Regions from separate parts of the Kineococcus auxinigenes genome, predicted to be linked through region 2. Evidence: riboswitches for the same ligand, from Rfam matches in the RefSeq annotation. Region 2 holds a riboswitch; each other region holds the start of a gene.

What was found. A riboswitch is a leader RNA that binds a small molecule or an ion and turns the genes downstream of it on or off. The one in region 2 is predicted to bind S-adenosylmethionine.
Region 1: it holds a riboswitch for S-adenosylmethionine, as region 2 does, so the genes downstream of both, ACRYR9_RS18515 (sulfite exporter TauE/SafE family protein) here and ACRYR9_RS04960 (rhodanese-like domain-containing protein) in region 2, are expected to answer to the same signal.
Region 3: it holds a riboswitch for S-adenosylmethionine, as region 2 does, so the genes downstream of both, ACRYR9_RS13065 (MFS transporter) here and ACRYR9_RS04960 (rhodanese-like domain-containing protein) in region 2, are expected to answer to the same signal.

The regions. Positions count from the first base shown of each region.
Region 1 covers NZ_JBKBCT010000101.1:3,977-10,282, forward strand. Annotated here, with positions in the region: gene ACRYR9_RS18515 (sulfite exporter TauE/SafE family protein) at 1-880, opposite strand, end outside; SAM riboswitch class IV at 914-1,029, opposite strand; gene ACRYR9_RS18520 (nitrite/sulfite reductase) at 1,330-3,063, shown strand; gene ACRYR9_RS18525 (phosphoadenylyl-sulfate reductase) at 3,060-3,794, shown strand; gene cysD (sulfate adenylyltransferase subunit CysD) at 3,815-4,750, shown strand; partial or broken gene ACRYR9_RS18535 (GTP-binding protein) at 4,750-6,306, shown strand, end outside.
Region 2 covers NZ_JBKBCT010000009.1:13,142-25,379, forward strand. Annotated here, with positions in the region: gene ACRYR9_RS04930 (hypothetical protein) at 1-411, shown strand, start outside; gene ACRYR9_RS04935 (hypothetical protein) at 593-1,294, shown strand; tRNA gene ACRYR9_RS04940 (tRNA-Ile) at 1,764-1,837, opposite strand; gene ACRYR9_RS04945 (LGFP repeat-containing protein) at 2,180-2,938, opposite strand; gene ACRYR9_RS04950 (cobalamin-independent methionine synthase II family protein) at 3,042-4,274, opposite strand; gene ACRYR9_RS04955 (O-succinylhomoserine sulfhydrylase) at 4,302-5,501, opposite strand; gene ACRYR9_RS04960 (rhodanese-like domain-containing protein) at 5,498-5,917, opposite strand; SAM riboswitch class I at 5,922-6,008, opposite strand; gene ACRYR9_RS04965 (HNH endonuclease family protein) at 6,057-6,746, opposite strand; tRNA gene ACRYR9_RS04970 (tRNA-Asn) at 6,809-6,881, opposite strand; gene dnaG (DNA primase) at 6,984-8,876, opposite strand; gene ACRYR9_RS04980 (O-acetylhomoserine aminocarboxypropyltransferase/cysteine synthase family protein) at 8,954-10,291, shown strand; gene ACRYR9_RS04985 (CoA-binding protein) at 10,288-10,905, shown strand; gene ACRYR9_RS04990 (hypothetical protein) at 10,997-11,590, shown strand; gene ACRYR9_RS04995 (deoxyguanosinetriphosphate triphosphohydrolase) at 11,611-12,238, opposite strand, start outside.
Region 3 covers NZ_JBKBCT010000045.1:9,948-22,185, forward strand. Annotated here, with positions in the region: tRNA gene ACRYR9_RS13030 (tRNA-Met) at 1-71, opposite strand, end outside; tRNA gene ACRYR9_RS13035 (tRNA-Thr) at 105-176, opposite strand; tRNA gene ACRYR9_RS13040 (tRNA-Tyr) at 260-341, opposite strand; gene ACRYR9_RS13045 (YajQ family cyclic di-GMP-binding protein) at 440-931, shown strand; gene ACRYR9_RS13050 (alpha/beta hydrolase family protein) at 928-1,854, shown strand; gene htpX (zinc metalloprotease HtpX) at 1,866-2,750, opposite strand; gene ACRYR9_RS13060 (LLM class flavin-dependent oxidoreductase) at 2,844-4,226, opposite strand; gene ACRYR9_RS13065 (MFS transporter) at 4,223-5,575, opposite strand; SAM riboswitch class I at 5,581-5,669, opposite strand; gene ACRYR9_RS13070 (electron transfer flavoprotein subunit alpha/FixB family protein) at 5,720-6,691, opposite strand; gene ACRYR9_RS13075 (electron transfer flavoprotein subunit beta/FixA family protein) at 6,688-7,497, opposite strand; gene ACRYR9_RS13080 (FAD-dependent oxidoreductase) at 7,498-8,904, opposite strand; gene rarD (EamA family transporter RarD) at 8,990-10,006, shown strand; gene ACRYR9_RS13090 (methyl-accepting chemotaxis protein) at 10,017-11,624, shown strand; gene ACRYR9_RS13095 (hypothetical protein) at 11,593-11,832, opposite strand; gene ACRYR9_RS13100 (polyprenyl synthetase family protein) at 11,962-12,238, opposite strand, start outside.

The sequences.
Region 1 (6,306 bases), on a different contig from region 2:
TGGTGGTGAGCGTTCGGGCGGTGCGGCGGTGCCGGCGCACCGAGTGGGCCACGGCGAGCGCGCCGGCGGCGAGGATCAGCGCGTAGACGACCCAGCGGACCGGGTCGGGGGCGCCGACGGCGTCGCTGCGCAGCAGGGTCCGCGAGTTCGTCAGGACGATGACGGCGCCGACGGCCGAGCCCAGCACGTGCGGCGGGGCGTAGCGCACCAGCCAGGCGGCGATGGGCGCGGCGACCAGGCCTCCGAGCAGCAGCGCGAGCACCCACGTCCAGGCGATGCCCTGCGAGCCGAGCCCCACGAGGAACCCCGCGCTGGCGGCCACCGCGACGAGGAACTCGCTGGTGTCCACCGAGCCGATGACCTTGCGCGCCTCCAGCCGGCCGGAGGCCAGCAGGGCGGGGGTGCCCACGGGGCCCCATCCACCACCGCCGGTCGCGTCGACGAACCCGGCGAACAACCCCAGCGGCGCCAGGAAGCGCCGCCGCAGCGGCCGGTGCAGGGACCGCTCGTCGAAGCGCGCCACCGCGGAGCGCAGCAGCACGTACACCCCCAGCAGCAGCAGCACGGCGCTGATCACCGGTGCGGCGACGTCCGTGGGCAGCGACGACAGGACCGTCGCCCCCAGGAAGGCCCCGACCGCGCCGGGCACGCCGACGCGCACCACGACGCGCCAGTCGACGTTGCCGAAGCGCCAGTGCGCGGCCCCGGAGGCCAGCGTGGTGCCGATCTCCGCGAGGTGGACGGTGGCAGACGCGGCGGCGGGGCTCGCTCCCACGACCAGCAGCAGGGTCGTGGAGGTGACGCCGTAGGCCATGCCGAGGGAGCCGTCGACGAGCTGGGCCAGCAGGCCGACCAGGGCGAGCAGGGCGAACTTGTGCACGAGAGGAGCCGTCCGTACGTCCGTGGACCCGCAGGTCCGCGCTTGCCGGACGCCGAACGGCGACCGGCCAGGTCCTCACCCGGAGCACCCCGCCGCGACAGGAGGGTTGCCGACCAGCGAGCCGGGGCTTGACGCTGGTACTCGTGACCGCCACTGACGGTAGACGAACCCCGGCAGGCGGTCAACACCTCGCGGCACCGGCGGTAACCGGGCGGTTTCCCCGGTCCGCCCGCCGGCGCCACGCTGATCGACGGGACCGTGTTGGAGTTCGTGCGCTCGTGCCCTACCGTGGTCACGTGGTCCAGCCCTCTGCCGTGCGCCTCGTCTCGCGCCGGTACGTCGACCTCATGCGGCTGCAGAGCGCCTACGCGTGCCGTTCCGGTCGCTCGCTGCACCCCACCAGCTGAGGGCCTCCTCACGAGGAGGACCCGTCTCTCCCGTGAGGTTCCATGACACCCGACGCCAGCACCGCCCCCCTCGAGCAGGCCGCCCCGCCGGCCCCCCGCCGCGCACCGCGCGCACCACGCCCCGGTGGCAACGGCCAGTGGCGCGTCGACGGCACCGCGCCCCTGAACCACAACGAGGAGGTCAAGGCGGCCGACGGGGGGCTGAACGTCCGCGAGCGCATCGAGAACCTGTACGCGCCCGGGGGTTTCTCCTCCATCGCGCCGGACGATCTCAACGGGCGGTTCCGGTGGTGGGGGCTGTACACCCAGCGGCGTCCCGGCATCGACGGCGGGCGCACCGCGCAGCTGTCCGCCCAGGAGCTGTCCGACGAGTTCTTCATGCTGCGCGTGCGGATCGACGGCGGTGCGCTGACGACCGAGCAGCTGCGCGTCGTGGCTGGCATCTCCACCGAGTTCGCCCGCGACACGGCCGACATCACCGACCGGCAGAACGTGCAGCTGCACTGGGTGCGCATCGAGGACGTCCCGGAGATCTGGCGGCGGCTCGAGGCCGTGGGGCTGCAGACGACCGAGGCGTGCGGGGACACCCCGCGCGTGGTGCTCGGCAGCCCGGTCGCGGGCATCGCCCGCGACGAGGTCATCGACCCCACCCCGGTGATCACGGAGATCGTGGAACGCTTCATCGGCGACCCGGAACTGGCGAACCTGCCGCGCAAGTTCAAGACCGCCGTCACCGGTCACCCCAGCCAGGACGTCGTGCACGAGATCAACGACATCTCCCTGGTGGGCGTGGTGCACCCGGAGCTCGGCGCGGGGTACGACCTGTGGGTGGGCGGCGGGCTGTCGACGAGCGCGCACCTCGCCCAGCGCCTCGGAGCGTTCGTGCCCCCCGAGCGGGCCGCGGAGGTCTGGCAGGGCGTGGTCAGGGTCTTCCGGGACTACGGCTACCGCCGGCTGCGCAACAAGGCGCGGTTGAAGTACCTGGTGGCCGACTGGGGCGCCGAGCGGTTCCGGCAGGTGCTGGAGACGGAGTACCTGGACCGGGCGCTGCCCGACGGCCCGCCGCCGCCGGCCCCCTCCGGTCGCGGCGACCACGTGGGCGTGCACGAGCAGAAGGACGGCCGGTGCTACGTCGGCCTGTCCCCCACCGTCGGGCGGGTCAGCGGCACGGTGCTGCGCGAGCTGGCCGACGCGGCGGAGGCGGCGGGCTCGGGTCGTGTGCGCTTCACCCCGCACCAGAAGGTCGTCGTCCTGGACGTCGACCCCGCACGCGTCGAGGAGTTCACGGCCCGCGCCGAGGTCCTCGGCCTGACCGCGCACCCCTCGCCTTTCCGGCGCACCACGATCGCCTGCACGGGCATCGAGTTCTGCAAGCTGGCGATCGTGGAGACCAAGGACACCGCGACGCGCGCGATCGAGGAGCTGGAGCGCCGCCTGGCCGGGGTGGAGATCGACACCCCGATCACGCTGCACGTCAACGGGTGCCCGAACTCCTGCGCCCGCGTCCAGACCGCCGACATCGGCCTGAAGGGCCAGCTGGTGCAGGACGAGCACGGCGAGCAGGTCGCCGGGTTCCAGGTCCACCTCGGCGGCGGGCTGGCCTCGGCCGACCGCGCCGAACCCGGTGTCGGCCGCACCGTGCGCGGCCTGAAGGTGACGGCCACCGCCCTGCCCGAGTACGTCGAGCGCCTGGTGCGGCGCTACCTCGAGACCCGGGAGCCGCGCGAGACGTTCGCGGCCTGGGCCCACCGCAGCGACGAGGAGGCTCTGCGATGAGCGAGACCACGACGACCACCGTCCCCGCGCCCCGTGCGCGCCGGGGCCGCGAGGAACTGCGGTCGCTGGCCGAGCGCGGGGCGACGGAGCTCACCGGGGCGGGCGCCGAGGAGGTCGCCGCCTGGGCGGCGGCCACCTTCCCCGGGACCCTGGCCGTGGCGTGCAGCATGGCCGACGCCGTCCTGCCGCACCTGGTGTCCCGGTTCGCACCGGGCGTGGACGTGCTTTTCCTGGACACCGGCTACCACTTCGCCGAGACCCGCGGCACGCGCGACGAGGTGGAGTTCGCGCTGCCGGTGCGCGTCGTGGACGTCCTGCCCCGGCAGACCGTCGCCGAGCAGGACGCCGAGTTCGGCCCCCGCCTGCACGAGCGCGACCCCGGCACGTGCTGCCGGCTGCGCAAGGTGGAACCGCTGGCCGCCGCCCTGGGCGGGTACGAGGCGTGGGTGACGGGCGTGCGCCGCGAGGAGGCCCCGACCCGGGCCGGTACGCCCCTGGTGCAGTTCGACGAGCGGCACGGGCTGGTCAAGCTCAACCCCCTGGCGGCCTGGACGTTCGACGAGCTCGTCGACTACGCCACCGCGAATGCCGTCCCGGTCAACCCGCTGCTGACCAGCGGGTACCCCTCCATCGGCTGCAAGCCGTGCACGCGCGCGGTGGCACCGGGCGAGGACCCGCGCGCCGGCCGCTGGGCCGGCACCGGCAAGACCGAGTGCGGGATCCACCTGTGAGCGCGCCGACGACGGCCGTCGTGCCGGCCGCGCGCACCGCGGCGGGCAGCGCCGACCCCGCCCGCGTGGACGACCTGCGGGCCTTGGAGGCCGAGGCCGTCCACATCGTCCGCGAGGTCGCCGCGGAGTTCGAGAACCCGGTGCTGCTGTTCTCCGGCGGCAAGGACTCCATCGTGCTGCTGCGCCTGGCGGAGAAGGCGTTCCGCCCCTCCCCGGTGCCGTTCCCGGTGATGCACGTCGACACCGGGCACAACTTCGACGAGGTGATCGACTTCCGCGACCGGCGCGTGCGCCAGGGCGGGCACCGCCTCGTGGTCGCCTCGGTGCAGGCCAGCATCGACGCCGGCCGGTCCCGCGACGACGGACCGGGTTCCTCGCGCAACCGCCTGCAGACGCGGACCCTGCTCGACGCGCTGGCCGAGGGCCGGTTCGACGCGGCGTTCGGCGGGGCGCGCCGCGACGAGGAGCGCGCGCGCGCCAAGGAGCGCGTGTTCAGCGTCCGCGACGCCGCCGGCCAGTGGGACCCGCGCAACCAGCGCCCGGAACCGTGGTCGCTGTACAACGGGCGCATCCACCGCGGCGAGCAGGTCCGGGTGTTCCCGCTGAGCAACTGGACCGAGCTGGACGTGTGGCGCTACATCGCCGCGGAGGGCCTGGAGCTGCCGAGCATCTACTTCGCGCACGAGCGCGACGTCGTCGAGCGCGACGGGATGCTGCTGGCCGTCTCGGGCATCACGCCGGCCCGGCCCGGTGAGCGGGTGCAGCGGCTGCGGGTGCGGTACCGCACCGTCGGGGACCTCACGGTCACCGGTGCGGTGCGCTCGGACGCCACCGACGTCGAAGCCGTCATCGCGGAGATCGGCACCGCCACCGTGTCCGAGCGCGGAGCCACCCGCGCCGACGACCGGACCTCCGCCGCCGCGATGGAGGACCGCAAGCGCGAGGGGTACTTCTGATGCGGGAACTGCTGCGGATGTCCACGGCCGGCTCGGTCGACGACGGCAAGTCCACCCTGATCGGCCGGCTGCTGCTGGACACCGGGAGCCTGCCCACCGACCACCTCGCCGCCGTCGACGGCCCCGGGGGCCCGGACCTGGCGGCGCTGTCGGACGGCCTGCGCGCCGAGCGCGAGCAGGGCATCACCATCGACGTGGCGTACCGGTTCTTCTCCACCCCGCGGCGGAACTACGTGCTGGCCGACACCCCCGGGCACGAGCGGTACACCCGCAACATGGTGACGGGGACCTCCAACGCCCACCTCGCCATGCTCCTGGTGGACGTGCGCGCCGGGGTGCTGGACCAGACCCGCCGGCACGCGAGGATCGCGACGCTGCTGGGCGTGCCGCACCTGGTGGCGGTGGTGAACAAGATGGACCTCGTCGACTTCGACCGCTCCAGGTTCTCCTCGGTGCGCGAGGAGCTGCGCGAGGTCGCCGACCGGCTCGGCGTGCGGATGCTCGTGGTGCCGGTGGCCGCCAAGCACGGCGACAACGTCGCGAACCGCTCGGCGAACACCCCCTGGTACGACGGGCCGACACTGCTGGAGCACCTGGACGCCGTGGAGGTCCTGCCGCCGGACTTCGGCGTGGGACGGCTGCGCCTGCCGGTGCAGTGGGTCTCCCGGCCCGTCGCCGGCCGACGACGCAGCTACACCGGCCGGGTGGCCGCGGGCACGCTGCGCGCCGGGGACGAGGTCGTCGTGCTGCCCTCCGGTTCCCGCACCCGCGTCACCGCCGTGGACACCCTCGACGACGGCCGCGAGGTCGCGGTGCCGCCGCTGTCGGTGGCGGTGGAACTGGCCGACGAGCTCGACGTGGGCCGCGGCGACGTCCTCGTCGCCCCGGACGCCGAACCCACCGTCACCCGCGAGGTGCGGGCTCAGGTGTGCTGGATGCACGCCGAACCCCTGACCCCGGGGCGCCGGTTGCTGCTGAAGCACACCACCCGCACGGTGCGCGCGGAGGTCACGGCCCTGCACGACCGGATGGACCCGCGCACGCTGGCCGAGCTGCCGACGCCGGAGATGTTGCAGCTCAACGACATCGGTGCGGTCACCCTGCGGACCGCCGTCGACCTGGTGGTGGAGCCGTACGCGCACAACCGGGACATGGGCGCGTTCGTCCTCGTCGACGAGCACACCCACGACACGGTGGCCGCCGGCGTCGTGCGCGAAGCCGTCGACCGGCGCACCGGCCCGCGCGCCGGTGACGGCGCGGTGTGGCGCCCCTCGCGGGCTCCTCGCCCGCACCCCGGGGCGGCGCTGTGGCTGCTGCCCGCGGCGGACGCCGGCCAGGTGGACGCCGAGCAGGTGGCCGGCGAGGTCGAGTCCGCCCTGCTCGCGCAGGGCCGCCCGGCGTACGCGCTGCGCGGGGAGAACCTGCGTGCGGGCCTGGTCGCGGACCTGGGCGATTCGGCCCCCGAACGCGCGGAGGCCTCGCGCCGCACCGCTCACGCCGCCCGGTTGCTGGTCGACGCGGGCGTCGTGGTGGTCGGGACCGCTCGCGACGCCGCG
Region 2 (12,238 bases):
CTGGGCGGGGACCCCGCGTGGTCCCGGGACGGCAGGACGATCGCCTACTCGTCGCGCGAGGGCATCCGCACGGTCGCGTCGGACGGCTCGGCCGACAGGCTCCTCGTCCCCGGGGCGTGGAACCCCGAGTACTCCCCGGACGGACGGCACCTCGCTTACGTGAAGGACGGGCGCATCACCATCGCCGGCACCGACGGGGCACACCCTCGCCGCACCGCGCTCGCCACGGACGACTTCACCTGGTCACCGGACGGGAAGTCCTTCTTCCTGACGTCCGCGATCGACGGGGACTGCGTGACCGCGACCACCGGCGGGCGCATCACCTCGCGCACGGGCGTGCCCTTCGACCCCGAGCACCCCGACCCGCACATGCAGACCTGCGGCGACATGGCCTGGCAACCGCGGCCCTGACGGCACCCACCCGTCCGCAGCAGCATCGAGGCTGCTCCACCGACCGAGGGAGAACCGTGAAACGCCCCTCCTCGCCACCCTCGGCGCGGCGCTCACCGTCGCTCTGACCTCCACGCCAGCGGCGGCTCAGCCACCGGGGCCGAACGGCCCGAAGGTCTACGTCGACCAGGGCACCGAACTCGTGGCGCCCTGCCTGTCGGGGGCGCCGGACGGCGGGCAGTGGACCGCCCACCACATCGCACCCTGGCCCGGCAGCACGTCCTTCTCGCCGAGCGGCCGCTACCTCGCCATCAGCGGGTACGACGACGAGGCGGGCGAGCAGCTCTTCATCGTCGACACGGTCGCGTGCCACCCGCCTCGCGCGATCGGCGCTCCCGCCAGCGGCACGTCCTGGTCCCCCGACGGCAAGCAGCTGGCCGTCTCCCGCGACGGGGGCATCGAGATCGTCAACCCGCAGACGGGCACTCTCCTGCGGAACGTCACGAACACGCCCGACGCCTGGGACTACTCGCCCAGCTGGAACCCCAGAGGAGGCAGGATCGCCTTCGGCAGCACCGACGGTGTTCGCACCGTCGCGGCCAGCGGGGGCGCCTCGAAGCTCATCGCTCGCGGCGGGAGTCACCCCGCGTACCGGCCGGACGGTGAGCGGATCGCGTACGGCGGAGGTTCCCGCCTCGAGACCGTCGACGCCGACACCGGCAGGGACCGCCAGGTGATGCCCCTGAGTGCCAGCGGGAAGTTCACGTACTCACCGGACGGGAAGTACCTGTTCCTCACCAGCACCAGCACCGGCGAGTGCGTGGTCGCCACGACGAGCGGGCGCATCACCGAGCGCCTCGGCACGGGGTCGTGCTACGGGGCCACGTGGGGCCGCAAGCCCTGAGCGTCTCAGGACGCACGTCCGACGACGAGCACCGGCCCGACTCGACCCGGCGGCCCTCTGCTTCGAAGCGGGGAGGGCTGCCAGGTCGTCCGCTCTCGCCTGGGAGCGACCGCTCAGGCCCTGCGCACCTCGACCGCCGGACGTGGTGCGACCTGACCCCCGGACGGCTGGCACGCCCTGGTGAGCTGCACGGTCACCGATCTCCGCCGCATGACGATCACCACGAACGGGAGGATCGTGGACCGAGTGGAGGCGCGGACGACCTGCTCCCGTGCCGCCCGGCGACCGCGACATCGACATCGACATCGACATCGACATCGACATCGACAGCGTGGAGGACCTCGGCTCCACGGGCCGGGCGCCCTTCGCTCACCTGCGCTCGAGACGCCGACACGAGCACTGCAGCCGAGGAGACAACCGACCGGCACCTGCAGCAACGCCGGCGTTGATCGATCGCAGGTCCGCGGTGTGGGGCGGGTGGGGCTCGAACCCACGACCGAGGAATTATGAGTTCCCTGCTCTGACCGGCTGAGCTACCGCCCCTTGTAAGAACATCACTGCAGCTCAGGGACCTGCAGCACTTCCCACGGTCCTCAGCTTACCGGGCGCGTTGGAAAGGCTGTTCGGTGCTGGCTCGGTGAGCGCAGACCGGGCCCCTCGGCGGCCCCACCCCCAAGGCATCCACCCAGCGGTGCGTATCGTCGGAGCACAGGTCTCCACAGCGATCCACCGCCAGGGCCCCAAGGTGTGTTCGAGCATCTCGGACAGCACCTTGACAGGCGTGCCGAAGCTTGAGCTGGCTGCAAGTCCAGTCGCCAGGTAGGCCACAGGCCCCGCCCCTCGTCGGATCGAGGACTCCGAGGACCGCCAGCTAAGTCGGCACTCCTACAGGTACAGGTCGTAGAAGATCTCGGCTCCGTACCCGGGAGAGAATCCGATGACGCCACCCTCGAACTGCTGGACGACGAAGTCCTCTTCGTAGATGTACTCAGCGTCGGTGGGGAAGCCCAGTCGGCCGTTCTCCCAACCTTGACTGGCCCACGCATCGCGGATTGCGCCATAGACCGGGTGCGCACCCGTGCCAGGACTCCAGTAGATGGAGCCCCACTGGAAGTGGTTGTAGGCGCCTCGCCCATTGGGGGTACGGATTTCCGAGGTGGTGGGGAAGCCGAGGATGTTCTCGGCGTCGTACATGGACAGCCGAGCTTCACGGATCACCCCCCGCAGCGCGTGCGCTCCCGACCATGGCGCCCAGAGGATGGAACCGCCCTCGAACTCCTGGTAGCGGCCACGGCGGCTGTTGGTGTACTGCTCGTCGCCGGTGGGAAAGCCCAACTGGCCGCCCTCCCAGCCCAGCCGACCCCAGCCGTTGCGGACCTCGCCGTGCACCTCGTGCGCGCCGGTCCAGGGGCTCCAGTAGATGGACCCGTTCTGAAAGGCGACGTAGGCGCCCTTGTCGTTGGGCGTGCGGATCTCCGGCGTCAGCGGCTCGCCGAGGAAGCCACGGGGGCCGTTGTAGCGGTATTCGTAGGCATAGCCGATCTCGCCCCCCACTCTGGGGTCGGCCTGAGCCGGGACGGCGATGCTGAGCGCCGCCCCGATGACGGCGGCCACGCCGATCGCGCGGGTCTTCCAAGTCTTCATGGGCGCACCGTAACGGTCACCTGGAAGGTGACGTGGAGTTTCCTGAGAACTCCTCCGGTCGCCCCGCCCGAGCAGTGGGACGAGGCGACACCGGGAGCGATCCTCAGCCGAACAGGCGCTCGCTGGCGATGCGGGCACCCTCGCCCAGCGCGGCGAGCTTGGCGACGGCGATCTGCGGGTGGATGCGGCCGCCGAGGCCGCAGTCGGTGGAGGCGATGACGTTCTCCGGGCCGACGACGGAGGCGAACCGCTCGATGCGGTCGGCGACGAGCTCGGGGTGCTCCACGACGTTCGTGGCGTGACCGACGACTCCCGGCACGATCTTCTTGCCCGCCGGAAGCTCGAGGTCCTTCCAGATCTTCCACTCGTGCTCGTGGCGGGCGTTGGCCGCTTCGAAGGAGTAGGAACCCGCGTTGATCTCGAGCATGAGGTCGGCGATGTGCCTGAACTCGATGTCGGTCGTGTGCGGGCCGTGCCAGCTGCCCCAGCACAGGTGGAACCGGACCTGCTCGGCGGGCAGGTCGCGGATGGCGTGGTTGAGGGCCTCCACGCGGATCTTGGTGAACGCACGGTAGTCCTCTAGGCTGGGCTCCGGGTTGATCTGGTCCCAGTTCTCCGCGATCGACGGGTCGTCGATCTGCAGGACCAGCCCGGCGTCGACGACGGCGCGGTACTCCTCGCGCATCACCTCCGCCCACGCCCAGATGTGCTCCTCCTCGGTGGCGTAGTGGCGGTTGGAGATGCGCGCACCGCTGCCCGGGGACAGGGACGTGATGAAACCCTGGCTGCGGTCCAGGCCGGCGGCCTCCAGGCCGGCGACGAGGTTCGCGACGTCGGAGGCGATGGCCTCCTGGCCGACGTAGCTCAGCGGGCCGGTGGTGGCGGGGAACGCGGTCGCCTGCTTGCCCGTCATGATCCCCGAGGCGGGGTCGGTGTAGGCGTCCTTGAACGTGCTCCAGTCGCGGCGGTCGGGGAAGCTCGTCAGCCGCACCTTCCCCGGCTCGGAACGCACGACCGGCTGGGTGAAGAGGTCCTCCCCGGTCACCTCCAGGCCCGCCACGCGCTGGAACGAGTACGACCACCAGGCCCCGTAGTCCACGGCGCTCGTCATGGCCTTGCCGTACTCGCCGTCGCCGACGAGGGTGATGCCGAGGTCGCGCTGGCGCGCCACGAGGTCGACGACGGCATCGGTCAGCAGCGCCTCGAACTCCGGCGTGCGCTCCAGGGTGAACCCGTCCTCCCCGACGCGGCGCGCCTCGTTCGCGGCGATGAGCTCGGGGGTGCGGGGCAGGCTGCCGGCGTGGCTGACCTCGATGCGGCGGGCGTTGCGGGACAAGGGGTCTCCGTTCGTGGGGTGGGGTCGTCAGCGGCGCAGGGCGCGGTCGAGGTCCTCGAGCAGGTCCTCGGGGTCCTCCAGCCCCACCGACAGGCGCAGGACGGCGTCCGACAGGCCGATGGCGGCGCGTCCCTGCTCGCCGAGGCGGCGGTGGGTCGTGGTGGCGGGGTGGGTGGCCAGCGACTTGGCGTCGCCGAGGTTGTTGGAGATGTCGATGACGCCGAGGCGGTCCAGGACCTCGAAGGCGCGTTCCTTGCCGCGGCCGTCGGGCGCGTCGAGCTCGAACGTGACGACGGTCCCACCGAGCTCCATCTGCCGCTTCGCCAGATCGAACTGCGGGTGCGAGGGCAGCAGGGGGTAGCGCACCCAGCGGATCCCCGGGGCGGCCTCGAGGTGCTCGGCGATGCGCAGGGCGGTGGCCGCGGAGTGCCGCACCCGCAGCCCGAGGGTCTCCAGGCCCTTGGCCAGCGTCCAGGCGTTGAAGGGGCTCAGGGTCGGGCCGGTGTGCCGGGTCAGTTCCCGGAACCGCCCGTCGATGAACTCCGTGGTCCCCAGGACGGCCCCGCCCATGACGCGGCCCTGCCCGTCGATGTGCTTGGTGGCGGAGTAGACGACCACGTCCGCGCCGAAGCGCAGCGGTCGCTGCCCCACCGGGCTGGCGAACGCGTTGTCCACCACCACGACCGCACCGGCCGCGTGGGCGAGCTGCGTCACCGCCTCGACGTCCACGAGGGTCTGCATGGGGTTCGCCGGCGTCTCGAAGAACACCGCCTGCGCGGGCGTGGCCAGCGCCCGCTCCCACTGCGCGAGGTCCTCGCCGTCGACGAACTCCGTCGTCACGCCCCAGCGGGGCAGGATCTCGTCGAGGATCACGTAGCAGGAGCCGAACAAGCTGCGGGCGGCCACGACGCGGTCCCCCGCGCCGAGCAGCGCGCCGAGGGCGTAGAACACCGCGGACATGCCGCTGGCCAGGCCGTAGCAGGCCTCGGCGCCCTCCAGCAGCCGCAACCGCTCGGTGAACACCGACACCGTCGGGTTGCCGTAGCGGGAGTAGACGTAGCGGTCGACCTCACCGGTGAACGCCGCCTCCGCTGCGGCGGCGGAGTCGTAGACGTAACCGGAGGTGAGGTACATCGCCTCGGAGGTCTCCTCGAACCCCGAGCGGGACAGGCCACCGCGCACGGCGGTGGTGTCGGGGCGCCAGGGGTTCGGCTGCCGATCGGTCACGACTGCCTCCACGGCAGGCCCTGCGCGCGCCAGCCGGCGCCGCCGCGGTGGCCGTGCTCGTCGAGGTCGCCCTCGAAACCGTCCAGGACGTTGTAGCTGGGGCCGATGCCCGCCGCGGTGGCGGCGGTGGCCGCGCCCACGGAGCGCTTGCCGGAGCGGCACAGGAACACCACCGGGTCGCGGTGGCCCGGCCCGACGCCGGCCCGCTCCAGCTCCGCCAGGAACCGCGCCCCGGGCGCGTCCTCCTCCACGGGCAGCCAGGAGGCGAAGACCGGTGGTCTGCGCAACGCGGCTGCGTCGGGCACCCCGACGTACGTCCACTCCGCCTCGGTGCGGACGTCCACGAGGACGGCGTCGCCGTCGTCACGCAGCAGTTCGAACGCCTCACGCGGGGTGAGGTCGCCGGCGTAGCTCACGAAGCCTCCATCGGTCCTGGCATGAGCACCCTCCCGAGGGGGGTTGCTGCGGCGTCGTCGAGCCAGGTCTCTCGGCCGCTCTGGATGGTCCGGCCAGCCTAGGGCATCGCGGCCCGTGCCCGGGGCACGCTCCCCCGGGTCAGGACGCGGGCAGTTCCTGCCCGGGGCAGCCGGCCAGGACGCCGGCCATCGCGCCGTGCTCGGCGGGCGTCACCCACAACCCCCAGGCGCTCTTGACGGCGACCTGCCGCGCGACGTACTCGCACTCCCCCTCGGGCGGCAGCCACTGCGAGGCGTCGTCGTCACCCTTGGCCCCGTTCAGCGAGCCGTCCACGGCCAGCAGCTCCAGGGGGTCGTTGGCGAAGCGGACCCGCTCGTCCTCGGTGAACGCCTGCGCGCCGGTGCGCCAGGCGGCCGCCAGCGCCACGACGTGGTCGATCTGCACCTCGGCGCTGGTGTCCTCGCCGCGCCGGAAGGCGATCTCCTCGCCGGAGTACGGGTCCTGCAGCGTGCCGGACAGGACGGTGCAGCCGTCCTGCGCGAGGCGGACGTCGTCCAGGTCGCGCAGCAGGACGTCGTCGCGGGTGCGGCAGCCGTTGTCGTCGACGTCGACCCAGCTGGAGCCGAAGCGGGTGCGCTGGTAACCGGCGGAGGGGGCGGCCTCGCGCACCGGCAGGCCGGCCAGCGCCTCGGCCGCGCCACCGGTGGCGGACCGCTGCTCCGGCTGCGCGGCGCCGCCGGTCAGGGCCCGCCACAGCGCGAGCGCCAGCACCAGGACCAGCAGCGGCACGAGGATCGCCGCCGAGGCACCGGAGCGACGTGCGCGCACGAGCACCCCCCATCCCCGGGGACGACGAAGGGGGCCTGCACGCGCAGGCCCCCTCCAGAACGCTCCCGCAGTTGGACTCGAACCAACAACCTGCCGGTTAACAGCCGGCTGCTCTGCCAATTGAGCTATGCGGGACCACCACCGGGTGAACCCCCGGCGACAGCACGTCAACCGTACCAGCCGCGACCGGGTGCCTGCGCCCGGGCCGCACCGCGCGCGAGGGCCCGGGCGCGACCATCAGGCCCCCTGGGCGCGCTCCTGCCAGGCCCGGCGCGCCGCCTCCAGCCTGAACAGCTCGGCCGAGGCCTCCTGGTACTCCTGCGGGTGCGCGGAGGCGTCGATGCTCCACAGCCGGCGCTTGGCGTCGGCGACCGCACGGGTGGCCGCCTGCCCGGCCAGCGAGGCCACCAGCGAGCGCCCCCAGCGCTCCATCCCCTCCTCGTCGGTGACCGGCAGCTCGGCCACGGCGAGCTCCTGCACGAGCCCGGCCACCGGGCCGTCGGCGTACTGCAGCACCGCCTCGACCCAGCCGGGGCCCTGCGGCGCCTCCAGCGGACCCCCGGCAGCGGTGACGGCGTCGTGCACGGCGCGGTGCCCCGGCGCGCTGAAGGTGTCCGCGGCCAGGCCGGTGAAGTCCTCCGCGACCACCCACGGGGCCTGCAGCACGCTCGCCAGGACCCACCGCTCCAGCTGCACGACGGCGTCGTTCACCGCGGGGGCCGGCGGCGGCGCGGGGGCGGGCTCGGCGCTCCTGCTCTCGCGCCCGCTGCGCCCCGCGCGGCCGCCGGCGTGGCGGCGCACCCGGTCCAGCACGAAGCGCTCGTCGAGGAAACCCGTCCACCGGTCCAGGTTCACCGCGTAGCGCTGGCGCAGGCCGCTGTCGCGGATGCCCGCGACGATCGGTGCGGCGGCGTCCAGGGCCGCCAGCCGGCCCGCCTCGCTGCCGAGGTCGAAGCGGGAGATGGTCGAGCGGATCGCGAACTCGAACAGCGGCACCCGGCCGGCCACCAGGGCCGCCACCGCGGCGTCGCCGGAGGACAGGCGCAGGTCGCACGGGTCCTGACCGGACGGCTCGACCGCCACGTACGTCTGCGCGGTGAAGCGCTCCTCCAGCTCGAAGGCCCGCAGCGCGGCCTTCTGCCCCGCCGCGTCGCCGTCGAAGGTGAAGACGACCTCCGCGGAGCCGGCCGCGTCGCCGAGCATGCGCTGGACGATGCGGGCGTGCTCCTCGCCGAACGCGGTGCCGCACGTGGCGACCGCGGTGGTCACGCCCGCCAGGTGGCAGGCCATCACGTCGGTGTAGCCCTCCACCACGACGACCTGCTTGGTGCGGGCGATGTCGCGCTTGGCGAGGTCCAGGCCGTACAGGGCCTGGGACTTCTTGTAGACCGGGGTCTCGGGCGAGTTGAGGTACTTGGCGTCGATGCGGTCGTCGTCGAAGAGGCGGCGCGCGCCGAAGGCGACGGTGTGGCCGCTGACGTCGCGGATGGGCCAGACCAGGCGGCCGCGGAAGCGGTCGTACAGCCCGCGCTGCCCCTGCCCGGCCAGGCCGGAGGTGGTCAGCTCCTCCTCGGTGAAGCCCGCCGCGCGCAGGTGGCGCAGCAGCGCCTCGCCGCCGGCGGGCGCGAAGCCGACCCCGAAGCGGGCGGCGGCCTCGCGGCTGAAGCCGCGCTCGGCCAGGAAGCGGCGGGCGGTCTCGGCGGGGCCGGGCTGCTCCAGCTGCCCGGCGTAGAACGCCTCGGCCGCGCGGTGCGCCTCCAGCAGCCGCTGGCGCTGGCCGGCCCCCTGCGCCCCGGCCGGGCGCTTGCCGGGGCGGCCGCCGTCGTCGACGTAGCGCAGCTGCACGCCGGCGCGCTCGGCCAGGCGCTCGACGGCCTCGGTGAACGTGGTGCCGTCGATGCGCCGGACGAACTCGATGGCGTCACCGCCCTCGCCGCAGCCGAAGCAGTGCCAGCGGCCCACGGCCGGGCGGACGGTGAAGCTGGGGGTGCGCTCGTCGTGGAAGGGGCACAGCCCCTTGAAGGACCCCACGCCGCCGGGGCGCAGCGTCACCTGCTCGGCGACCACCTCGTCGATGCGGACGCGCTCCTTGACCGCGCGCAGGTCGTCGGGGTGGATGAGACCTGGCACGCGCCGGAGTCTAGGCGCGGGCGCCGACAGGCCCGAGCCGACGCCGGCCGCGCGCGCGGGTGGCAGGATCGACCCCCGTGAGCAGTGACGAGCAGCGGGGCGAGCGCGCACCCGGCGGCGGCAGCGACCGGGCCTGGGGCTTCCGCACCCGCGCCGTGCACGCCGGCGCGGTGCCGGAGCCGACGACGGGCGCGCGGGCCGTGCCGATCTTCCAGACCACCAGCTTCGTGTTCGAGGACGCCGCCGACGCGGCCAACCTCTTCGCCCTGCAGAAGTACGGCAACATCTACAGCCGCATCTCCAACCCCACCGTCGCGGCGCTGGAGGAGCGGATGGCCTCCCTGGAGGGCGGCCTGGGCGCGCTGGCGTGCAGCTCCGGGCAGTCCGCGGAGTTCCTGACCTTCGCGGCGCTGGCCGGTGCCGGTGACCAGATCGTCGCCTCGAACAACCTCTACGGCGGCACCGTCACCCAGCTGGACGTGACGCTGCGCCGCTTCGGCGTGGACACCGTCTTCGTGGAGCCGGAGGCCGACGCGGTGCGCGCGGCGATCACGGAGAAGACGCGGTTCGTGTTCACCGAGCTGGTGGCCAACCCCTCCACGGTGGTCGCGGACGTCAGGGCGCTGGCCGACGTCGCCCACGAGGCGGGCATCCCGCTGGTCGTCGACGCCACGACCGCCACCCCCTACCTGTGCCGGCCGATCGAGCACGGCGCGGACATCGTCATCCACTCCGCCACCAAGTTCCTCGGCGGGCACGGCACCACCCTCGGCGGCGTCGTCGTGGACGCCGGCACCTTCCCCTGGGACAACGGGAAGTTCCCCGCCATGACCGAGCCGGTCGCCAGCTACGGCGGCCTGAGCTGGTGGGGCAACTTCGCCGAGTACGGGTTCCTCACCAAGCTGCGCAGCGAGCAGCTGCGCGACATCGGCGCCACCCTGGCCCCGCACTCGGCGTTCCTGCTGCTCATGGGGGTCGAGACGCTGCCGCAGCGCATGCGCGAGCACGTCGCCAACGCGCGCCGGGTGGCGCAGTGGCTGGAGGCGGACGAGCGCGTCAGCTGGGTGCGCTACTCCGGCCTGCCCTCGCACCCGCACTTCGAGCGTGCGCAGCGCTACCTGCCGGAGGGGCCCGGCGCGGTGTTCTCCTTCGGCGTCGCCGGTGGCCGCGCCGCCGGGGAGCGGTTCATCGAGAACTGCCAGCTGTGCTCGCACCTGGCGAACATCGGCGACGCGCGCACCCTCGTGCTGCACCCGGCCTCCACGACCCACCAGCAGCTCTCGCCGGCGCAGCTGCAGGCGGCCGGGGTGCCGGAGGACCTGGTCCGCATCAGCGTCGGGCTGGAGGACGTCGAGGACGTGCTGTGGGACCTGGACCAGGCGCTGACCGCCGCGACGAAGGGGGCTTCGCGGTGAGCGGGCACGAGGGCGCGAGCACCCCCACCGGGGCCCCCGCCGGGGCGATCGGCGACACCGGCAGCGTCGCCGCCCGGCCGCAGGAGCCTGCCGCACCGGCCACCGGTGCGAAGGACGCCGCGCCCGTGCGTGCCGCCGGCGGCTGGACGCCGCCCACCCCCGGGCAGCGGCTGTCGATCCTGCGGCGCACCCGGACGGTGGCGGTCCTGGGCGCGTCGAACAAGCCGTCGCGCGCGTCGTACTTCGTGGGCACCTACCTGCTGGCCAGCTCCGACTACGAGGTGTGGTTCGTCAACCCGAACGAGCGGGAGGTGCTGGGCCGGCCCGCGTACCCGTCGCTGGCGGAGCTGCCGGGCGTGCCGGACGTCGTGGACGTCTTCCGCCGGCCCAGCCAGCTGGGCGCGGCGCTCGACGAGACGCTCGCGGTGGGCTCGCCGGTGCTGTGGCTGCAACTGGGCCTGTCGGACGACGAGGTGGCCCGCCGCGGTCACGAGGCGGGCACCACCGTGGTGATGAACCGGTGCCTGAAGATCGAGCACGCCCGCTTCCACGGGGGCCTGCACCTGGCCGGCTTCGACACCGGGGTCATCTCCGCGCGGCGCCGGGCGCGCTGAGGGATCCCCAGACCGCGGGACGGGCCGGCGGTCCACAGGGGAGCGCGCGGGGCGGAGGGCGGTGAGGTCCGCGCCCCTACGGTCCCCCCTCGTGCACCCCTCCCCCGCCGGCGCAGCGCCGTGGCCCCCACCACCCCCACCGTCCCCGCGCGCAGCGCCCCGGCGCCGGGGTCGCGACGCCCTGCTGGTGGCCGCCGGCGCGGCGGGCACCGCGGAAGTGCTCGCGCTCGGCGGCGCCGCCTTCGGCGCCTGGGCGGTGCTGGGGAGCTCCGGCGGCTACGCCGCGACGCTGCGCTCCTCGGAGTCGATCGAGCTGACGCGCGCCGGGCAGTGGCCGGTGGGCACCTGCCTGGAGCGCACCGCGGACGTCTACCGGCCCGCCGGGTGCGCCGGGGAGCACGGCGCCGAGGTGGTGCTGGCGAGCCCGGTGATCGCCGGGCACCTCGAGCGGGCGCGCCGCGAGGGCGCGAACGCGTTCTGCGCGACGGCCGTGGCCGCGCTCGCCGAGCGCCGCGGCCTGCCGCCCGGCTCGGTCACGCACGCGTCCGCCTGGCCCGGTGACGACGCGCGCGACGCGGGCGAGCAGCAGGTGCGCTGCCTGCTGGTGGGCGTGGGGCAGCCCCTGGTGGGGTCCCTGACCACCGGGACGCTGCGCGACCCGTTCGAGCCCGTGCCCCTGGAGTGAGCCCCGCCGGAGCCCGGCGCTCAGGTGAGGCGGGCGTGCCAGGCCAGGGCGGAGACGTCGGTGAGCGAGGCGACCTGGTCGACCACCACGCGCAGCCGCGCCGCGTCGTCGGCCGCGGCGAGGTGGTCCTCGCGGAAGGGCGGTTCCAGCACCTCGGCGCCGCGCTCGACCAGGGCGGTGAGCAGCTCCAGCAGCAGCTCGCGCTGGCGGGCGTAGAACGGCTGGCGCTCCTGCGCGCTCATGACGAACGTGGCGGCCACGCCCTTGAGCACGGCCACCTCCAGCACCGTCTCCGCCGGGACTTCCACGTCGGCGGCGTAGCGGGTCAGCGGCCCGTCGCCGTGGCGGGCGCGGGTGGCGTCCTGGGCGGCGTTGGCGAAGCGGCCGATGAGCTGGCTGGTCATGTCCTTCAGCGCCGCCAGGTGCCGGCGTCCGCCGAACACCTCCCCGGGCTGCTCGTGCGCCCAGAACGGCAGCCCGGACAAGCGGGTCAGGGCCTCGTCGACGGCCTCGTCGCTCGCGTCCGGGACGTACCAGTCGCGCACCTGCGCGGCGACGCGGGCGCGGGTCTCGCGCTCGCGCAACCAGTCGAGGCGCACGTGGCCGGCGACCACGGCGTCCTCCACGTCGTGGACGCTGTAGGCGACG
Region 3 (12,238 bases), on a different contig from region 2:
GCGGAGGCCGGACTTGAACCGACGACACAGCGATTATGAGCCGCTTGCTCTACCAACTGAGCTACTCCGCCGCGCACCGGCGGGGGTGACCCGCGGGTGCTGAGAGCCCCGATCGAGGATTGAACTCGAGACCTCTTCCTTACCAAGGAAGTGCTCTACCACTGAGCTATCGGGGCGTGCTAGCCGCTCGCACGACGTGAGGTTAACCCTACACGCCGCGACCCGGGCCCGTTGCCGGGCCCGGGTCGCGCTCGCGACGTGGCGGGTGATGGATTCGAACCAACGAAGGCAATGCCGGCGGATTTACAATCCGCTCCCTTTGGCCGCTCGGGCAACCCGCCAGTGCTCCTGGAGGACCAGGTGCGGGTGAGAGGATAGCAAGGTCTGGCGGCCGGCACGAACCGGCCGCACGCACCGCACCCCGGAGGGAACAGCTCACGTGCCCAGCGAGTCCTCGTTCGACGTCGTCAGCAAGGTCGACCGCCAGGAGGTGGACAACGCCCTGAACCAGGCGGCCAAGGAGATCTCCCAGCGCTACGACTTCAAGGGCACCGACGCCTCCGTGCGCTGGAGCGGCGAGTCGATCCTCATGGTCGCCAACTCCGAGGACCGCGTGAACGCCGTGCTCGACGTGCTGCAGACCAAGCTCATCAAGCGCGGGGTGTCGCTGAAGGCGCTGGACACGTCCGAGCCGGCCCCCTCGGGCAAGGAGCACCGCATCACCGCCACCCTCAAGGAGGGCCTGGAGCAGGACGTCGCCAAGAAGATCGGCAAGCTCGTGCGCGACAGCGGGCTGAAGAGCGTGAAGACGCAGATCACCGGTGACGAGATGCGCGTCAGCTCCAAGAGCCGCGACGACCTGCAGGAGGTCATCGCGCTGCTCAAGGGCGCCGACCTGGACGTCGCGCTGCAGTTCGTCAACTACCGGTGAACCGGGGCGCCGCGCGCCGAGCCGTGCTGGCCGGCGCGGCGGGGCTGGCGCTCGCGGCGTGCTCCGGGGGCGACCCGGAACCCGCTCCCGCGAGCAGCAGCCCCGCACCGACCACCCCGGACGACCAGGGCGCCCCCGCACCCGACGGGCTGCGGGAGTCGCAGCGCACCGAGCGGCGCTACGGCTCCCACCCCCGCCAGGTCGCCGACCTCTGGCTGCCGCAGGGTGAGCACCGCGACGCGCTCGTCGTCCTCGTCCACGGCGGCGCCTGGCGCGGGGAGGTGGACCGTCGCGACGTCAACCCGCTCGTGGCGGACCTCGTGGGCCGCGGCTGGCCGGTGCTGAACGCCGACTACCGAGGCGTGGGGGACGGCGGGGGGTGGACGAGCACCTTCACCGACCTGGCGAGCGCCGTGGACCAGGGTGCGGGGGTGCTGCGCGAGCTGGGCCTGCCCGAGGAGCGCACGCTGGTGCTGGGGCACTCCGCGGGCGGGCACCTGGCGGTGTGGGCCGCCGCCCGGCACCGGCTGCCCGCGGGCGCCCCCGGGGCCGACCCCCTGCTCGCGCCGGCGTTCGCGGCCTCCGCGTCGGGGGTGCTCAACCCCACCGCGCTGGGCGGTCCGGACGGCGACCCGAACGTGCGCAACGTCTTCGGCGGCGCGCGCGAGCAGGTGGACGGGCACTACGCCGTGGGCGACCCCACCCGCCTGGTCCCGCTGGGGATCCCGCTGCTCGTCGTGCACGGCACGGCGGACGAGACGGTTCCGCACCAGCAGGCGCAGGCCTTCGCCGACGCGGCGAGCGCCGCCGGGGACGACGTGCGCCTGGAGCTGCTCGACGGGGTCGGGCACCAGGACCCCCTCGACCCGGACGGCGAGTCCTGGCCGCTGGTGCGCGACTGGCTGGAGGGCGTCCTCGCCTGAGCGGGGCCGCCTCAGCGCCGGTAGCCGGCCATCGCCTCCAGGCGCGCGATGCGCTCGGCCATCGGGGGGTGGGTGGAGAACAGCCGGCTGACGCCGCCGCCGTGGAAGGGGTTGGCGATCATCATGTGGCTGGTGTTCACGAGGTCGCGCTCCGGCGGCAGGGGCAGCTGCCGCGTGCCCAGCTCCAGCTTGCGCAGCGCCGACGCCAGCGCCAGCGGGTCGCCGGTCAGGCGTGCGCCGTCCTCGTCGGCGTCGTACTCGCGGGTGCGGGAGATGGCGAGCTGGATGACGCCGGCGGCCAGCGGCGCGACCAGCGAGAGCGCGAGCAGCGCGAGCGGGTTGGAACGGCCCTCCCCGTCGCGACCGCCCGCGCCGAGGAACGCGCCGAACTGCGCGAACTGGGCGACCGACGTGATGACGCCGGCCAGCGCCCCGGCCACCGAGGACGTGAGGATGTCGCGGTTGTACACGTGCTGCAGCTCGTGGCCGAGCACGCCGCGCAGCTCGCGCTCGTCGAGCAGCTGCAGGATGCCCTCGGTGCAGCACACCGCGGCGTTCTGCGGGTCGCGGCCGGTGGCGAAGGCGTTGGGCGCCATGGTCGGCGACACGTACAACCGCGGCACCGGCTGGTGGGCGCGCGCGGACAGCTCCCCCACGATCCGGTACAGCGCCGGCTGCTCCGCCTGGGAGACCGGGCGGGCGCGCATGGCGCGCAGCGCGAGCTTGTCGGAGTTCCAGTAGCCGTAGGCGGAGGTGGCCACGCCCAGCCCGGCGAAGACCAGCAGCACCACCGGCGCGCGGAACGTCGACGCCAGCAGGGCGCCGAGCAGGAGCAGGACGGCCCAGATCGCGCCGAAGAGGACCGCGGTCTTCAGACCGTTGTAGTGACGGTGCATGCGGTGCTCTCGTCCTCCCCCAGTCCACGTCCGGCAGGGGTGCAACGCCCAGCACCGGGCGGGCGTTCCGCCGGTCGTGCGGCGCTGGGGGGCTCAGGCGCTCGCCGGGGGGCGGCGGTGCGCCGCGCCGGGGTGCGAGGCGGCCAGCCGCGCCCCGTCACCGGAGCCCAGCTGCTCGCGCAGCGTGGCGCCCGGCACGGCGGGCGGCGCGGTGCGCCCCCTGCGGCGCAGCTCCGGCACCAGGTGGTCCACCACGTCGGCGAACGTCCCGGGCACCGTGGCGTACATGAGGTTGAAGCCGTCGACGCCGGAAGCCTCGGCGAACTCCTCCAGGGCGTCGGCGACGGTGGCCGGGGAGCCGGCCAGCACCGGGCCCCGCCCGCCGACGGCCACGAAGCGGGCCAGGTCGTCCACCGTCCAGGTGCGGTCCGGGTCGCTGGTGAACGCGGACAGCGCGGAGCGGTTCGCGTCGGTCGTGACGTGCTGCAGCGGCTCCCCCGGCGCCAGGCCGGCCAGGTCCACGCCCGTCCAGCCGCCGAACAGCGCCAGCGCCCCCTCCCGGCTGGCGTGCTCGCGGTAGTCGGCCAGCAGCGCGCTCGCCTCCGCGTCGGAGGGCCGCACCACGGCGGTCAGCCCCGCGTAGACGGTGACCGAGCGCGGGTCGCGCCCGGCGCGCTCCACGCGCTCGCGCAGGGAGTCGACGGTGCGCCGCACGTGCTTCGCGGTGGGCCCGATGACGAAGACGCACTCGGCGTGCCGGGCGGCGAACTCCTGCCCTCGCGGCGATGACCCCGCCTGGAAGATCACCGGGGTGCGCTGGGGGGACGGCTCGCAGAGGAACGCGCCGGGCACGTCGAACCAGCGGCCGTGGTGGCCGATGTCGTGGACCTTCGCCGGGTCGGCGTACACCCCTCGGGCGGCGTCGCGCACGACGGCACCGTCCTCCCAGGAGCCCTCCCACAGCTTGTAGCAGACCTCCAGGTACTCCTCGGCGACGTCGTAGCGCTCGTCGTGCGGAACCTGCCGGTCGAAGCCCAGGTTGCGGGCCGCGGAGTCCAGGTAACCGGTGACGACGTTCCAGGCGACCCGGCCGCCGGTGAGGTGGTCCAGCGTGGTCAGGCGGCGCGCCAGGGCGTACGGCTGCTCGTACGTGGTGGTCACCGTCAGGCCGAACCCGAGCTGCTCGGTGACCGCGGCCATCGCCGAGACCGCCATGAGCGGGTCGTTGACGGGCACCTGCGCGGCCGCACGCACGGCCGCGTCGCGCGAGCCGCCGTGCACGTCGTACACGCCGAGGACGTCGGCGAGGAACAGGGCGTCGAAGCCCCCGCGCTCCAGCAGCCGCGCCAGCTCGGTCCAGTACCGCAGGGTGCGGTACTCGGAGCTGCGGTCCTCCGGGCGGGTCCACAACCCGGCGGCCTGGTGGCCGACGCAGGCCATGGCGAAGGCGTTCAAGCGCAGCGGTGCGGTGCTCACGGGGCGACGGTCTCCGGGTTCTTCGAGGTGGTCGTGTCCAGGGGCCGGTGGGCCGTCTCCGGGGCCGCGGCGGCGCAGGCGGCGGTGAGCAGCGCCAGTGCGCTGACGAAGCCGGCGACCAACCACGGCGCGCCGCCGGCCAGGGCCAGCAGCGAGGCCGCGACGAGGGGGGTCAGCCCGCCGCCGAGCACCGCGCCGATCGAGTAGCCCAGCGAGGCGCCGCTGTAACGGGTGCGCGCGGGGAACTGCTCGGCGAAGAACGCCCCCTGCGCGCCGTACATGCTGTCGTGCCCGAGGTTCACGGCGACGACGACCGCGCCGACGATCAGCACGGTGGAGCCGGTGTCGAGCAGCAGGAACGCCGGGCCGGTGAACACCGCGGTGAGCAGCGCCCCGAACAGGTACACGGGCCTGCGGCCGAAGCGGTCCGAGGCCAGTCCCCACAGCGGGGTGGTGGCCAGGCTCAGCACGGAGGCGACCAGGACGGCGAGCAGACCCACGTCGGCGCCGTCCTCGCGGACGTGCTCGGTGAGGTAGTTCAGGGCGAAGACCGTGTAGAGGACGTACCCGCCGATCTGCCCCAGGCGCATGCCGCTGGTCAGCAGCACCCCGCGGGCGTCCTCGCGCAGCACGTCGGCGACCGGGCGGCGGGCGACGGCCCCGGTGCGGCGCAGGTTCGAGAACACCGGCGAGTCGGTCACCTTCAGCCGGATGAGCAGACCGACCACGACGAGCACGGAACTGGCCAGGAACGGCACCCGCCAGCCCCAGGAGAGGAACTGCTCGGGGGTGGTGAGGGTTCGCGTCAGCCAGAAACCCCCGCTGGCCAGGACCATGCCCGCGGCCGAGCCCATCTGCGGCACGGCGCCGAACAACCCCCTGCGCCGCTCGGGGGCGTGCTCCACCGCCAGCAGCACCGCCCCGCCCCACTCGCCGCCGGCGGAGAAGCCCTGCAGCAGGCGGGCGGTCACGAGCAGCACGGGCGCGGCGATCCCGATGGTCGCGTAGGTGGGCAGCAGGCCGATGAGGGCCGTGGAGGCGCCCATGAGCAGCAGGGACGCCACCAGGACCTTCTTGCGCCCCAGCCGATCCCCGAGGTGACCGGCGACCGCGCCGCCCAGCGGGCGCGCCACGAAACCCACCGCGTAGGTCGCGAACGCCGCGACGACGCCGACGGCGCCGCCCACCTGCGGGAAGAACAGCGGGGCGAACACCAGCGCGGCCGCCGTGCCGTAGAGGTAGTAGTCGTACCACTCGATCGTGGTGCCGACGAAGCTGCCGAGCGCGGCGCGGCGGCGCAGGACGCGCTCGTCGGCGGCAGCGGGCACGACGACACGGGCAGAGCTCACCAGGACTCCCATCGGCCCTGGCGGAAGCACCTTCCCCGAGGGGTGGTTGCTGCGGCGTCGTCGAGCCAGGTCTCTCGGCCGCTCTGGATGGTCGTCGAGAAACCTAGGGCACGACGGAACCGGCCCGCAAACCCGCGCCGGGTCTCAGCCTCGGCGGCGGCGGACCTCGGCGCTCAGCGCCGGGAGCACCTCGGTGAGGTCCCCGACGATCCCGTAGTCGGCGAACTCGAAGATCGGCGCGTCGGGGTCGCTGTTGACGGCCACGACGGTCGCGGAGGCGGCCATCCCGCCGCGGTGGTGCACCGCGCCGGAGACGCCCGCGCCGACGTACAGGCGCGGGCTGATGGTGACGCCGGTCTGCCCGACCTGCGCCTCGTGCCCGATCCAGCCCTCGTCGGTGGCCACGCGGGTGGCGCCCACCGCGCCGCCGAGCGCGTCGGCGAGCTCCTCCACGGCCGAGAAGTCGCCCTCCACGCCGCGACCGCCGACGACCACGACCTCCGCCTCGGCCAGCGCGGGGCGGTCGGAGGTCGGGCGCAGCTCGCGGGAGTGGACGGTGACGGCGCGCGCCGCCGCCGGGGCCTGGACGCGGTGCTCGACGACGGCCGGCTCCGGCGCCTGCGGCAGCGGCGTGGCCCGCACGGAGTTGGGCGCCACGGCCACGACCCCGAACGGACCCGTGAGGGCGCAGCGGGTGGTCCACGTGCCGGCCAGGACGGTCTTGCCGGCCACGAAGCGGCCCTCGGCGTCGCGTTCGACGGCACCGGCGCCGGTGACGACGCCCGCGCCGGTGCGCACGGCGAGGCGGGCGGCGACCTCCTTGCCCTCGAAGGTGGAGGACACCAGCAGCAGCGGGGCGCCCACCTCGGTGCGCACCGTCTCCAGCACCTCGGCGACGGAGGCGGTGAGGTGCTCGTCGGCGCCGTCGACGAGGACGTGGTGCAGGACGGCGGCACCGTGCGCGCCGGCCTCGGCACGGGTCTCCCCGCCGGGGGCCGCACCGATCCACACCGCGTGCACCTGCGCGCCGGGCAGGCCGCGGGCGAGGGTCAGCAGCTCGCGCGCCGTGGGGCGCAGCCGCGCCCCGTCGTGGTCGAGCAGGACGAGCACGTTCACGAGAAGCCCTTCTCCGCCAGGTAGTCCACGAGCGCCGGGACGGTCTCGGCGCCCCCCGTCACGAGCACCCGGTCCTCGCGCTGCGGGCGCGGCGCGGCCTCGAGCACCTGCGTCGCCGACCCGGCCAGGCCCACGGTGGCGGGGTCGACGCCGAGCTCGGCCAGCCCGAGCACCGTCACCGGCTTCTTGCGCGCGGCGAGGATGCCCTTGAAGTCGGGGAAGCGGGCGCGGAACGCCTGGTCGGTGACCGAGAGCACCACCGGCGCCGGGGCGCTGAGGACCTCGACGTGCGTGGAGGTCTCGCGCCGCACCCGCACGGTGCCGCCGTCGAGGGTGATCTCGTCGGCGAGGGTGAGCTGCGGCCACTCCAGCAGCGCGGCCAGGGCCGCGGGCACCAGGGAGGTCAGCCCGTCCAGGCCGGCCATGCCGGCCACGAGCGCGTCGACGGGCCGCTCGGCGTGCAGGTGCCGCACGGCCGCGGCCAGCACCCGGGCGGTGGCGATCGCGTCCGAGCCGGCGACGGCGTCGTCGCGCACGTGCACCGCGCTGGTGGCGCCCATCGCCAGGCCGCGGCGCAGGGCCTCCACGGCCGCGGCGGGCCCGGCGGTGAGCACGACGACCTCGTGCGGCTCGGCGCCCTCGGCGGCCGGCTGCGCCTCCACCAGGCGCAGCGCCGCCTCCAGGGCGTCCTCGTCCAGCTCGTTGAGGGTGTCGTCCTCACCGCCGCGGGCGAGCAGGCCGTCCTCGCGGAAGGAGCGCGCCGACTGGATGTCGGGGACGTGCTTGACGCAGACGACGACGCGCACTCAGGCCTCCCGGTGGGCGGCGGCCTCGGCCAGCACCTGGCGCGAGTAGCGGATCATGTCCTCGCGGGAGACGACCTTGACGCGCTCGCGCCCGTGGGGCCGGCCCAGCTCGCGCTCGTAGGCGTCCAGGACCTCCCAGTCGTTCCAGGTGAGCACCTCCACGCCCTTGGCGGTCAGGGCGTCGAGGACCGCCTGCGGGTCCGGCTCGGCGGCGCGCTCGAAGCCGGCCGCGTCGGAGACGAGGTGGCGGACCGTCTCGGAGGCGTCGGACTTGGTGTGCCCGATCAGGCCCACGGGCCCGCGCTTGATCCAGCCGGTGCAGTACACGCCGGGCAGGTGCTCGCCCTCCGGGCTGAGGACCCGGCCCTCGTGGTTGGAGATGACGCCCTTGAGCTCGTCGAACGGCACGCCCGGCAGCGGGGAGCCGAAGTAGCCGACCGCGCGGTACACGGCCTGCACGTCCCAGGTGTGGACGTCGCCGGTGCCCTCGACGGTGCCGTCGCCCTTCAGGCGGGTGCGCTCGGTGCGCAGCGCGCTCACGTGGCCGTCGGTGCCGACGATCTCCACCGGCGCGTGCAGGAAGTGCAGGTGGATGCGGCGGGAGGCGGTGCCGTCGCCCTCCTTCAGCGTCCAGTCCGTCAGCGTCTTGACGACCTGCTTGGTCTGGTTCGACCCGTCGATGGCGGCCATCGAGCCCTCGTCGAACTCGAAGTCCTCCGGGTCGACGATGACGTCGACGTCGGGCACGTGCCCCAGCTCGCGCAGCTCCAGCGAGGAGAACTTCGCCTGCGCCGGGCCGCGGCGGGCGAAGACGTGGACGTCGGTGACCTTCGACGCCTTCAGCCCCTGGTAGACGTTGTCCGGGATCTCGGTGGGCAGCAGGTCGTCGGCGTGCTTGGCGAGCATGCGCGCCACGTCGAGGGCGACGTTGCCGGCGCCCAGGACGGCGACGCTGGAGGCCTGCAGCGGCCACTCGCGCGGGTAGTCCGGGTGGCCGTCGTACCAGGAGACGAAGTCGGCGGCGCCGTGGCTCTCCGGCAGGTCCACGCCGGGGAGGGCCATCGGCGCGTCCTCGATGGAGCCGGTGGAGAACACCACGGCGTCGTAGTGGCGCCGGACCTCCTCCAGGGTGAGGTCGGTCCCGAAGTCCACGTTGGTCAGCAGGCGGATGTCGCCGCGGCCCAGGACCTTCTCCAGCGCGACGACGATCTGCTTGATGCGCGGGTGGTCGGGGGCCACGCCGTAGCGGACCAGGCCGAACGGCGCCGGCAGGCGCTCGATCAGGTCGATGCTCACGCCGTCGAAGCCGGTCGCGGACAGGTCGGCCTTGGAGAGGATGTCCGAGGCGTAGATGCCCGCCGGTCCGGCTCCGACGACGGCCACGCGCAGCGGACGCTGGGTGCTCACTGGGTCTCGGTGTCCTTCGTCTCGACGTCGGCTGGGACTGCTCAGGCAAGCCTAACGGCACGGGGTGGGCGCCCTGGACGGCAGCATGCGCGGTGTGCAGCAGCCCAGCGCGCCCCCCGCCGCGCCCGCCCCCGCCCGTCCCGCGCGCGCCGGGGTCCTCGCCGGCGCCGGCGCCTACGTGATCTGGGGCCTTTTCCCCTTCTACTTCCACGCCCTGCTGCCCACCGGCGCGCTGGAGCTGCTGGCCCAGCGGGTGGTGTGGTCGCTGGCCCTGTCGGTGCTCCTGCTGACGGTGCTGCGCCGCTGGCCCGCGGTGCTGCGGGTGCTGCGCACCCCCGCCCAGCTGCGGCTGCTGGCGGTGGCCGCCGTCGCCATCGCCGCGAACTGGGGCGTGTACGGGCTGGCCGTGACCACCGGCAACGTCCTGGAGGCGTCGCTGGGCTACTTCGTCAACCCGCTGGTGACGGTGCTGCTGGGCGTGCTCGTGCTGCGCGAGCGGCTGCGGCGCGCGCAGTGGGCGGCCGTCGCCGTGGGCGCCGCGGCCGTGGCCGTCATCACCGCCGACCTGGGCCGGCTGCCGTGGATGGCGCTGGTGCTCGCGGCGTCCTTCGCCACCTACGGGCTGCTGAAGAACCGGCTGGCGCGCTCCGGCGCCGGCGTCGACCCGCTGACCGGCCTGACCGTGGAGACCGGCGTGCTCGTGCTGCCCGCCGTGGCGGCGCTGGTGTGGATCGGGGTGCAGGGGCGCTCCACGTTCACCGCCGGCGGCGCCGACCACGTCGCGCTGACGGTGCTGTCCGGGCCCACCACGCTCGCGCCGCTGCTGCTGTTCGCCCTCGCCGCCGGGCGGGTGCCGCTGACCACGATCGGGCTGCTGCAGTACTGCACCCCGGTGCTGCAGTTCCTCGCGGCGCTGGTGCTGGGCGAGTCGATGCCCGCCTCGCGCTGGGCGGGCTTCGCGCTGGTGTGGGCGGCGCTGGCGCTGCTCACCGTCGACGCCGTGCGCGCCCAGCACCGCCGGCGGGCGCCCGCCGCGCCCTCAAGCGGTACCGGCGCGGCGCCGATGGGGAGGGGACCCGGAGGAACCGGTCACCAGTCCTGAGGACGGACCCATGTCGAGCAGCGCCGCCGCACCCGCCCGCCCCTTCGCCGACCGCAGCGTGCGCACGAAGGTCCTGACCGCGCTGGGGGCGCTCGCGCTCGTGGCGACCGGCATCGGCGCCGGCTCACTGGCCGCCCTGTCCAGCACGGCGGAGCAGGCCGAGGCCCTGCACAGCGACACCGTGGTGGACAAGACCGCCCTGGGCCGGGTGCACCAGGAGGAGATCAAGACCCGGATGCTCGTCGCCCAGCACGCCGCCGCACCCGACGCCGCGGGCAAGGCCGAGGTCGCGGAGAAGATCGTCGAGTCGGACGCCGAGCTGGACACCTGGGCCGAGCGGTACGAGGCCGGTCCCCTCGTCGACGCCGCGTCGTGGCGCACCTTCACCGACGCCTGGGCGCAGTGGCGCACCGTGCGCGACGAGCAGCTGCTGCCGCTGTCGGACGCCGGCGACCGCGCCGGCTGGGCGCGCGCCTCCGCCGACGTCGCCCAGCCGCTGGTCAGCACCGCCGCCGACGCCCTGGACGTCGTGGAGGCCGCCGAGGACTCGCTGGCCCGCGAGCGCGCGGAGTCCACCGCGCGCACCGCGAGCAGCGCGCGCGTCGCGGTCCTGACCGCCTTGGCCGTCGGCCTGGCGGTGGCCGGCGCCCTGGGGGCGCTCGTCGTGCGCTCCGTCGTCGGGCCGCTGCGGGAGGTGTCGGCCTCGCTGGAGGCCATGGCCGACGGCGACCTGACCGTCGCCGCACCGGTGCGCAGCGCCGACGAGGTCGGCCGCATGGCTGCGGCGCTCGAGCGCGCCCGCACCGGCGTGCGCGGGACCGTCACCGCCATCGCCTCCTCCGCCGCGGCGCTGTCGTCGGCCACGTCGTCGCTGACGGCGAGCAGCGCGCGCATCGAGGAGGCCGCCGAGCGCACCGCGCGCGTCGCCGAGGGCGCCGCGGGCACCGCCGCCACCGTCTCGGCCAGCGTCGGCGACGTCTCCCGGGGCGCCGCCGAGATGCAGGCCGCGATCCGCGACATCGCCGGCGGCGCCGCCGAGGCCACGTCCGTGGCCGCCCGCGCCGGGGACCTGGCCGAGCGCGCCGGCGAGACCGTCGCCCGCCTGGGCGGCTCCTCCGAGCGCATCGGCGACGTCGTCAAGGCCATCACCGCCATCGCCGAGCAGACGAACCTGCTGGCCCTGAACGCCACCATCGAGGCCGCCCGCGCCGGGGAGTCCGGCAAGGGCTTCGCCGTCGTCGCCGGCGAGGTCAAGGAACTGGCCCAGCAGACCGCCCGCGCCACCGAGGACATCGCCCGCCGCGTCGCCACCATCCAGGACGACACCCGCGAGGCCGTGCGCGCCATCGAGGGCATCGGCGAGGTCATCGGCGAGGTCAACGCCCACCAGACGACCATCGCCTCGGCCGTGGAGCAGCAGGCGGCCACCACCCAGGAGATGAGCCGCGGCGTCGGCGACGCCGCGGCGGGCTCCGGGGCGATCGCCGAGGGCATCCGCGACATCAGCGGCGCGGCCGGCGCGACCGCCACCGGCGTCGCGCAGACCCGCGCGGCCACCGACGACGTGCACCGGCGCGCCGAGGAGCTCAGCGGGCTGGTCGGCCGCTTCCGCGTCTGAGCAGGACCTGGACCCGCCCGCCCAGCGCGCCGCCCAGCGCGAGGGCGAGCCCGGCCGCCGCCACCGCCACGGCGGCCGGGCGCGTCCCGGACAGACCCAGCAGCACCGCGGCGGCGCTGCACGTCAGCGCCGCGACCAGGAGCAGGTGCCCGGCGCGGACGGCGGGGAGGCGGCGGGCGGGGCCGGGAGCGCGGTGGCGGGGGGGCACGGGCGCCGATCGTGGCGCAGCGCGCGCACCCGGCGGACCCGCACGCGCACGGACCACCCGTCCAGCCCCGCCCGCGTGACCCACCGCGAGCACGGGGGCACGGGCGGGGCCGTGCGCACGGGCGAGGGGTCAGCCGACCCGGTCGGCGACCGTGGCCGCGTACGTCTCCAGCGCCCGGCGGGCCGCGCCGTCCGGCACGTCGGCCAGGTGCGCCGTGGCGCGCCCGGCCCACTCCCGCGCCGCGGCCCGCGCCGCCGCGGTCACCGGGTGCGCGCGCAGCGCCTCGACGGCCTCGGCCAGCACGGCGTCGTCGGCCAGGCCCCCCGAGTCCAGCAGCGCCACCACGCGCCCCGCGGGGGCGTCGCCGTCGGCGGCGGCCCGGCGGGCCAGCAGCACCGGCAGGGTC